DNA from 3 places in the Alteromonas sp. 5NW40-0090 genome. Region 1 is predicted to be linked to each of the others. Evidence: predicted binding sites of a transcription regulator. Region 1 holds the regulator's gene; each other region holds the start of a gene.
The links. The regulator sigma-54, encoded in region 1, starts transcription at its own class of promoters, with help from an activator protein. The targets are predictions, from matches to a motif close to GTTGGCACGNNNNTNGNNT.
Positions count from the first base shown of each region.

Region 2: AC27KT_RS03455 (Tll0287-like domain-containing protein) is a predicted target of sigma-54. The motif match lies at 1,525-1,543, and genes of this name have one in related genera.
Region 3: glnA (glutamate--ammonia ligase) is a predicted target of sigma-54. The motif match lies at 1,880-1,898, and genes of this name have one in related genera.

Region 1 covers NZ_BAAJLT010000008.1:239,623-242,905, forward strand. The annotation lists gene ptsN (PTS IIA-like nitrogen regulatory protein PtsN) at 81-524, opposite strand; gene hpf (ribosome hibernation promoting factor) at 538-825, opposite strand; gene AC27KT_RS12005 (RNA polymerase factor sigma-54) at 856-2,337, opposite strand; gene lptB (LPS export ABC transporter ATP-binding protein) at 2,411-3,136, opposite strand; gene lptA (lipopolysaccharide transport periplasmic protein LptA) at 3,139-3,283, opposite strand, start outside.
Region 2 covers NZ_BAAJLT010000002.1:298,244-301,526, forward strand. The annotation lists gene AC27KT_RS03435 (TonB-dependent receptor) at 1-533, opposite strand, end outside; gene AC27KT_RS03440 (hypothetical protein) at 605-1,015, opposite strand; gene AC27KT_RS03445 (helix-turn-helix domain-containing protein) at 1,078-1,227, opposite strand; gene AC27KT_RS03450 (hypothetical protein) at 1,224-1,478, opposite strand; gene AC27KT_RS03455 (Tll0287-like domain-containing protein) at 1,606-2,208, shown strand; gene AC27KT_RS03460 (cytochrome ubiquinol oxidase subunit I) at 2,574-3,283, shown strand, end outside.
Region 3 covers NZ_BAAJLT010000007.1:174,646-177,928, forward strand. The annotation lists gene AC27KT_RS10550 (DUF4124 domain-containing protein) at 1-157, opposite strand, end outside; gene glnA (glutamate--ammonia ligase) at 404-1,813, opposite strand; gene typA (translational GTPase TypA) at 2,271-3,283, shown strand, end outside.

The DNA of each region.
Region 1 (3,283 bases):
TTTCTCCCTAATACTCTGGTTTTATCACATACGCGTTGATTAATGAGGCGCCTACTAAACGGTTAATAGGCGCTTAATGTTTAACTTAATGCAGTTAGAATATCGTCGCTTGTCGTTGCACGACGTATCGCTTTAATCGTTTCTTTGTCGCTTAGTTTACCCGCCACGGTGGCCAGCGTTTGAAGGTGTCCTTCGGTTTGTTCCTCTGGAACAAGTAGCGCAAAAAAGATGTCTACGGGTTTCTCGTCAAGGGCGTCAAAGTCGATTGCTGGCGTGCTGGTTACAACAATGGCAATCACTTTCTCAAGGCCCGGCAGGCGTCCGTGGGGCAGGGCGATACCATTACCAATGCCTGTACTACCCATCCGTTCTCGAGCCATTAAGCTATTAAGTACCGTTGCCTGGTCAATGTTATCGTTTTGCTTGGCAGCGATATCAGCGATGATCTCAAGAATTCGCTTTTTACTATTACACTGAACCGCACACTCGGTGCGGTCCAGACTTACGATGGCTTGTATATCCATGCTCAATTAACTACTAATGTTTTTTCAGTTTTTCCTTATGCTTGATTACCTGCCGGTCGAGTTTATCAACCATGCTGTCAATCGCCGCATACATGTCGGTGTTTTCTGAGGATGCGAATACTTCAGCGCCACTTAAATGAACGGTCGCTTCGGCTTTTTGATTTAATTTTTCAACGTTCAGGATGACATGCACATTAGAAATGTGATCAAAGTGACGTTCAAGTTTGCTGAACTTCGTATCGACATAATTACGCAAAGAGTCGGTGATTTCGACATGATGACCAGTAAGGTTGATTTGCATATTTCGTCTTCCTTATATTATTAAGCCCGTTTAAATAAGGCTTTTGCGTTGGTTCGACGGCGGGATCGATAACGATTCCCGGTATTTTGCTATTGTTCGCCGAGCGACTTTTATGCCTTGCTCGGCTAACAATGAAGCAATCTTGCTATCACTTAGCGGCTTACTAGGATTTTCTGCGGCCACTAACTTCTTGATCAATGCACGAATCGCTGTGGATGAACACTCACCACCGGACTCGGTTGCAACGTGGCTTGAGAAGAAATACTTCAATTCGAAAATACCACGCGGCGTATGCATATACTTTTGCGTTGTCACACGTGAAATAGTCGATTCGTGCATATCTACCATTTCTGCGACATCATTTAGCACCATTGGTTTCATCATTTCCGGGCCGTGCTCAAAAAAGCCCATTTGCTGTTGCACAATGCAGTTGGCTACCTTCATTAAGGTATCGTTACGAGACTCAAGGCTCTTTATGAACCACTTGGCTTCTTGCATGTGTGAGCGGATGAATTGCGAGTCACTACTGTTTTTGGCACGGCGACTCATGGCAGCGTATTGCTGGTTTACGCTTAATTTAGGCAAACTGTCAGGGTTCAGCTCAACCACCCAACGGCCATTCTTCTTGGTTACAGAGACATCAGGAATAACGTACTCAGGCTCTTTAGTAACTAAAGCACTACCTGGGCGAGGATTCAAGGTTTGAAGCAAACGCATTGCCTCGCGCAGCTGGTCTTCTTTCAAGCGACTTTTTCGCATCAGGGTGCGATAGTCTTTGCTGCTGAGTAAGTCTGAATATTCTTCGATAAGTTGTTTCGCTTCTACAAGCCACGGCGTGTCTTCTGAAAACTGACGCAACTGCACCATAAGACATTCTTGTGGAGAGCGTGAGCCAGAGCCAATAGGGTCGAACATCTGAATGCGCTTAAGCACACATTCTATTTCGTCCATCTCTATCGGCTCTTCTAAATCGTCGTCATTTACCGCTTCTAAAATATCCTCAAGGGTAACCGTTAGATAACCGGATTCGTCGATAGAGTCGATGATAGCAGTAGCAATTGCGCGGTCAGTGTCTGAAAAGTGAGTGAGGCGCATTTGCCAAAGCAAGTGCTCTTGGATGTCTTCAGTGGTCTCACCTTGGAAGATTTGTTCATCATCATTAGATGGGCCAGGTGCAGGCGCAGAAGACGCGGAGTAATACTCATCCCATGTGCTGTCGATTGGCAGCTCGTCTGGAAGATCGTTTTTCTCTAGCGCATCGCCCGCTTCCAATGTATCACTTGAAGCAGAAGCCGTTGCTTCAGATGCACTATCATCATTATCGATGTTGTTCTTCTCTAGCTGTGCCTCGTCATTGCCTTCTTCCACTTCCAATAGTGGGTTTGAATCGAGTGCTTCTTGTATCTCTTGCTGGAGATCAAGCGTAGAAAGCTGCAGCAGTTTAATGGCCTGCTGAAGCTGAGGTGTCATTGTAAGTTGTTGGCTAAATTTTAGCTGTAAAGATGGTTTCATCTACGTCTTATTTAAATGCTCTAAATTGAATATACCAGAGCTAAACTGAAAAATGACAATTCGGTTACACAAACTATAGCCTGAATTGTTCGCCTAGGTATACATCCCTTACTTTTTGATTACTTAAAACCTGTTCCGCCGTTCCTTGCGCAATAAGCTCGCCATGACTCACAATGTACGCTTTCTCGCAAACATCCAATGTTTCGCGTACGTTATGGTCCGTGATAAGGATACCAATGCCCCTATCCCGAAGATGTTGTATTATCTTCTTTATATCATTAACTGATATTGGATCAACACCAGCAAATGGTTCATCTAACAAAATAAATTGTGGTTTTGCGGCCAAAGCGCGTGCTATTTCAACACGACGGCGCTCGCCACCTGACAAACTCATCCCCGTACTATTACGTATATGGTTGATATTAAATTCATCAAGTAGGGCGTCGGCTTCTTCTTCTTGCTGCTGTGAATTTAAATCTTTACGGGTTTGTAAAATAGCCATGATATTTTCATGTACCGTAAGCTTTCTAAAAATTGATGCTTCCTGTGGAAGGTAGCCTATGCCGCGGCGTGCGCGCTCGTGCATTGGTTGATGAGTGAGTTCGTTGTCGTCAATCTCAATCTTACCTTTATCTAGGTTTACCAAGCCGACAATCATATAAAATGTAGTGGTCTTACCAGCGCCATTAGGCCCAAGAAGGCCGACTATTTGACCCGTTGAGACAGAAAGACTCACATCGCGAACAACCTGTCGTGACTTGTAGGCTTTAGCAAGGTTTTTAGCACTCAAAGTAGCCATTGCTATTCATTGTCCTTGTTATCTTTCTTTGACGATGTTTTGCGAATAGTTTCCGGCGTAAATACCGTAGTTACCCGGCCTTCGCCATTTTTACCCGCTCCACCGGTTGCAAGTAATTGCTCGGTAATCATATCAAAAGTAATCTTG
Region 2 (3,283 bases), on a different contig from region 1:
CCGTTACCTAGGCCAATTAAGCTGGCATTTACACTGCCAGTAATACCGCTTCCCAAAGCAAAAAGGGATGCTGCATCTGCGTTAATACGCAGCTTGCCGCCTAGCGTTTGTACTCCAGCACTCACCGGTACAATACCGCGATACAAAGTGGCAGTAAGCCCTGGCTCTGGCAGGACGTGGGATAATGGCGAGTCCATGGAATTAGGCCCCGCGCCAGCGATGTCGACACCGTCGATGGATACGCTCACTCTATCGCCAAACAGTCCTCGGTATTGAATAAGGCCTGTAACCGGGCCGTTTCGGGAAATGGATACGCCCGGCAATTGCGCTAACTGATCGCCAAAGTCAGCGTCTAAGTTGGTAGCGGCTGTCACCGCTTCTCGCTCTATTTCTACTGTATTATCATTAAGCGAAGAGCCCATCACAGTAATCACTTCTGTTGAAGCGCTGTCAATAAACTCAGATGTGTTTGCCAAAACGTGTGCAGATGTACAGGCAGCTGTAACAGCGAACGCCAGTAAAGAATACTTCATAACAATTCCATTAAATAAACGAACTATATGCACGGTTAAACCATGCGCGTTGAGCGTGTTTTTAGGTTTTGTTATGCAATTGGTGGAGCGCGGCCTAGCGGGGCGGCAAAGGCAAACGATGTATAGGGCGCTGCCGCAAGACGAGATACTAAGGCGCGATAGCGCACAAGGGATAGCACCGCCGTTGAATCTACCGGCACATTGTCAATGTGCGGAAGGTCTGCCAGCGTACCGTTGGTACAATCTACGTGCTCAACAGGTGCTTTAAGTAGCTCTGGGCTTATAAATACAAATTCACCTTCAAGCGCTGTTGCACTTACCGATATATAGCGCATGGTTTTGCCAGTACAGATAAGTTCAATATCGTCGCCCACGAACCCGCGGGCGTGCTGCATAGTATGCGAAGCAAGCCCTAGTGCTAATGCATTTTGCAAAAGCATACAAAGGCAGAGTGTTAAGGCTGTCAGGCGTTTAATCGACATTGTTTATCTTTTTACGTTGCGCTTTTTTATCATAGCGTGCGTTGGATGGATATTTCCATATTTTAATTAAGTTCTTTAATACCGGCCTTTTTAAGCTTTCGGTAAAGCGTGCGGGTACTTACGCCTAATGCGTCTGCAAGGCTATTTATATCGCCTTTAAAGGAGCTCGCTACCTGAGCAAGATACGTATCTTCTACCTCGTCAAGAGTCATAATACTCTTACCACGCTTGCTGCTCGTCCAGATTTTTTGCTTTCTTGCATAGGGCACTGCTCGCCGCATTGATCACAGGGCTTGCTGTTGCGATGAGATACTTGATAGCAAGTGCTATAACCGAGCTTGATGTCGACAGGGTAAGTATCTCTATAAGGCGCATTGACCGCCTCAATAATGTAGTTTTGATTGATGAAAATAGCGGGCTTGTCTATTGCATCTATCATTGCTTGTACAATTGATATGTTCATTGTCAGCGTATTGGTTAATGCTACTTTTATCTCGCCAACTTAATATATTGGCATAGAGCTTGTTGATTGTTTTAGTTGAATGACAATGCCTGATTGCCAATACGTCCGTCAATAGGAGAGTTACACAATGAGAAAACGCATCTTTTTAATTGCGTTGGGGTTAGCAGTAAGCGCTGGGTGCCCTCTCGCGAATGCACAAAACAATGAGCTAGTTGACAGCGAAGTACAAACAAAAGTGAAGCAGGCGAGAGTTCACGCAAAAGCCCTTGGTGGAGCGCTTAAATCTAGACTAAAACAGGCAATTCAGTCTGGCGGTTTGGAAGCGGGTGTACAAGAGTGTCAGTTGGCCGCCGAGCCTATCGCCGAAAGTTTTACCCAAAATGGATGGGAAGTCGGGCGCACTGCGCTAAAAGTGAGAAACCCGAATAACGCGCCAGACGAGTGGGAGCGCGAGCAGCTAGCGCTTTTCGCCTCTCTATTGGCAAAGGCTAAGCTAGAGGGTAAACAGCCACCTACGCCTATGGATACCTATAAATATGACAGTGACATTGGCGAATTCCGGTACATGATGGCTATTCAACAAGGTCAAGTTTGCATGACGTGCCACGGTGGCCAAGTTGCACTTTCAGTAAAGGACGAAATTTTAAAATATTACCCCAAAGATGAGGCCTCAGGGTTTGAACTTGGTGAATTGCGCGGCGCGTTCACACTGACCTATTCTCTGCAGTAATTTAAGTTAATTTTGTATCAGCTGAAGCAAAAGCTCTCCTCTCAACCTATTAAACAACGCTACGGCGCCCCTCTTCTTTGTGCTTGTGTCAATTTTGTCATTAAAAGTGACAAAATTGGCGCAGTGAACATATTAGATCCTTGCGATGGATCAAAGTGCGCAACTTTTCGCCATGGAATAATTGTCCTGCACAGTACGAATAGACTGTCATTCATCGATTGTTAGTTCAGATTAACGAGCATAGTGATGTATGGCACAAACCATGCTCTAGCTGTGATGAATGTTCATGTGACTACCACTGAATAACCAATAAATTTATTTAAGGTCAAGCGCTTATCGCGCAAAAGAGACAAGGGAGATAACCCATGAGCGATACGTTAATAGAACTATCGCGGTGGCAATTTGCATTAACTGCGATGTTCCACTTTATTTTTGTACCCTTAACACTAGGGCTTAGTTTTCTACTTGCCATTATGGAATCCGTTTACGTAATGACAGGTAAAGAGATATACAAGCAAATGACCCAGTTTTGGGGAAAGCTGTTTGGGATTAATTTTGCCATCGGGGTAGCTACGGGCTTAACCATGGAGTTTCAGTTCGGCATGAACTGGTCTTATTATTCTCACTATGTAGGTGATATCTTTGGAGCACCGCTGGCCATTGAGGGATTGATGGCGTTCTTCTTAGAATCTACGTTTGTAGGTTTGTTTTTCTTTGGCTGGGACAAAATGTCGAAGGTTAAACACCTTATGGCAACTTGGCTGGTGGCCATTGGTTCAAACTTCTCAGCGCTTTGGATCCTAATCGCTAATGGCTGGATGCAGTACCCGGTAGGCGCTGAATTTAACTTTGAAGCCATGCGTATGGAAATGACTAGTTTCGCTGAAGTCATTTTTAATCCGGTTGCACAGGTCAAGTTTGTTCATACGGTATCTGCAGGTTACGTGACCGGTGCTATGTTTGTGTTGGCCATTTCAAGCTATTACCTACTTAAACATAAGCATATTGCTTTTGCTCGCCGTTCTTTCGCCATTGCTGCAAGTTTTGGCTTGGCTTCAAGCCTCTCAGTTATTGT
Region 3 (3,283 bases), on a different contig from region 1:
ACGACGCAGCAGCGGCTGAGACTTCAGCGTCTTGAGTTGCTGCATTCTGCTGCACATTTTCTCTTTCATTATCCTGACTAAGCACAGCCGCGTGCAGAGAACCTAATCCTAAAGTACCGCCAATCAGCAGTGAGGCTAAGCAATGTTTTCGCTTCATGTTTTGCTCGTGTGGTTACCTAATCAATGTTGTTTGGGTTGGCTAAATTACTCTTTTACTACGTAGACCCTATCGCTGAATCTATTTGACCACACCTGAATGAGGTGAATGGTTAACCCATTTCATTGAAGGTGTCGTTTTTAAAAAGTGCTTTTTCACAGTGCTATTTAAACATAGTAGATAATAAGCGCGCATAAAAAAAGCCCGCAGAGCGGGCTTTAGTATAAATTGCTATACAGTGTGAATTTACACGCTGTAGTACATGTCGAACTCAACTGGGTGAGTAGTCATGTTTAGTTTTGTTACTTCTTCAGACTTGAGGTCGATGTATGCATCAATCATGTCGTCAGTCATAACGCCACCTGCTTTCAAGAAGTCGCGGTCGTTATCAAGAGCTTCAAGTGCCATTTCTAGCGAGCTTGCAACTGTTGGAATTTCAGCAGCTTCTTCTGGCGGTAGGTCGTACAAGTCTTTATCCATTGAATCGCCAGGGTGGATCTTATTCTTAATACCGTCAATACCTGCCATAAGCATAGCGGTGAACGCTAGATATGGGTTAGCTGTTGGGTCAGGGAAACGTACTTCGATACGACGCGCTTTATCGCTAGTTACGTGAGGAATACGAATAGACGCAGAACGGTTACGTGCAGAGTATGCAAGCATTACCGGTGCTTCGAATCCAGGAACTAGACGCTTGTATGAGTTAGTAGAAGCGTTCGCAAAGGCGTTGATTGCACGCGCGTGCTTGATGATACCGCCGATGTAGTATAGTGCTTCTTCAGAAAGACCCGCGTACTTGTCACCCGCGAAGATGTTTACGCCATCTTTAGAGATAGATTGGTGGCAGTGCATACCAGAACCGTTGTCGCCAACTAGAGGCTTGGGCATAAAGGTAGCAGTTTGACCGTATGCGTGTGCAACGTTGTGAACTACATACTTGTAAATTTGGATTTCGTCAGCTTTCTTAACTAGCGTGTTGAATTGGCAAGCAATTTCGTTTTGGCCAGCAGTTGCTACTTCATGGTGGTGCGCTTCAATTACAAGGCCCATTTCTTCCATAACTAAGCACATTGCAGCACGGATATCGTGTGCAGAATCTACTGGAGGTACTGGGAAGTAACCGCCTTTAACGCCAGGACGGTGCGCCATGTTACCGCCTTCAAACTCTTCGCCAGAGTTCCACTTTGCCTCAGAAGAGTCAATCTTGTAGAAAGAACCCGCCATGTCAGTATGGAATTTAACGTCGTCGAATAGGAAGAACTCAGGCTCTGGACCAAAGAATACAGTGTCACCGATGCCAGTTGATTTTAGGAACTCTTCTGCGCGGCGAGCAACTGAACGTGGGTCACGCTCATAACCTTCCATTGTTGAAGGCTCAACGATGTCACAACGAATATTTACTTGTGTCTCTTCTGCGAAAGGGTCAACAACACAGCTGTCAGCATCTGGAAGAAGAACCATGTCTGATTCGTTAATACCTTTCCAGCCAGCGATTGAAGAACCGTCGAACATTTTACCTTCTTCGAAAAACTCTTCATCAACTAGGCCCGCAGGGATAGATACGTGTTGTTCTTTACCTTTTGTATCGGTAAAACGTAAATCTACAAACTTCGCTTCACTTTCTTTAATCAGCTCTAATGCCTTTTCTACTGACATCGTGTCCTCCAGGTTTAATGTAAAAATGCGGAATGATCAGCTTCACTCCAACAGTGGCAAAAGTGAAAGCGATTATCATGCCATCTATATGTGTGCCGATTTCTGCGGCATAGACAGGCATTCATCACTTCCTTTTAAATTAAAACGCACCATGATGGTGCGGCGATGCACCACTATGGTGTTTAATGCTCATTTGTACGTCAATGAGCCTAGTTTACTTTGTAACGGATGACCACCAATTATGATCAATTCGGTGCAATATAGCTGGTTATTTGTTGAACAAGTGTTTAAAAAGCAACAAAACACCAATCCATCAAAAAAAAGATGCGCAAACGTCGTGGTTTTTCTGTACAATCCGCGCAAATTTTTCTATCTGCATTTTTTTGCAACAAATCTAACGCATACTCCTTTCCACTGAATTGAAGTAGACGTTGATTTACACAGGCTCTATATAAGCATGAATACCACTGATATTAATAAATTGCGTAACATCGCAATCATCGCCCACGTTGACCACGGTAAAACCACCCTGGTAGACAAACTGTTACAGCAGTCTGGCACCCTTGAATCTCGAGGCGAGCAAGAAGAGCGCGTAATGGACTCGAACGACATCGAGAAAGAACGTGGCATTACCATCCTAGCTAAGAATACAGCGATTAACTGGAACGACTACCGTATCAACATCGTAGACACTCCGGGACACGCTGACTTCGGTGGTGAAGTAGAGCGTGTAATGTCGATGGCTGACTCTGTACTTCTACTTGTAGACGCGCAGGAAGGCCCGATGCCACAAACTCGTTTCGTTACGCAAAAGGCATTTGCTCAAGGTCTTAAGCCAATTGTTGTTATCAACAAAATCGACAAGCCTGGTGCGCGTCCTGATTGGGTTATGGATCAAGTTTTCGACCTATTCGACAACCTAGGTGCAACTGACGAACAGCTAGATTTCCAAGTTGTTTATGCGTCTGCACTTAACGGTTGGGCATCACTAGATGCAGATACTAAAGAAAACGATATGACGGCATTGTTCCAAACTATCGTTGATCAGGTTTCTCCTCCAGATGCAGATATCGACGGCGCATTCCAAATGCAGATCTCTCAGCTTGACTACAACTCATACGTGGGTGTAATCGGCGTAGGTCGTGTTAAGCGTGGTTCTGTTAAGCCTAACCAACAAGTAACGGTTGTTACTGCTGATGGCAAAAAGCGCAATGGTAAAGTTGGCCTTGTATATGGTTACCTTGGTCTTGCTCGTCATGAAGTTGAATCTGCTCACGCGGGCGACATCATTGCAATCACAGGTCTTGGTGAACTTAAGATCTCTGACACCATTTGTGACGTCAACACTGTAGAAGCACTTCCTCCACTTACGGTTGACGAGCCTACAGTAACCATGACGTTCCAGGTAAACACCTCGCCGTTTGCAGGTAAAGAAGGTAAATACGTAACCTCACGTAATATCCTTGAGCG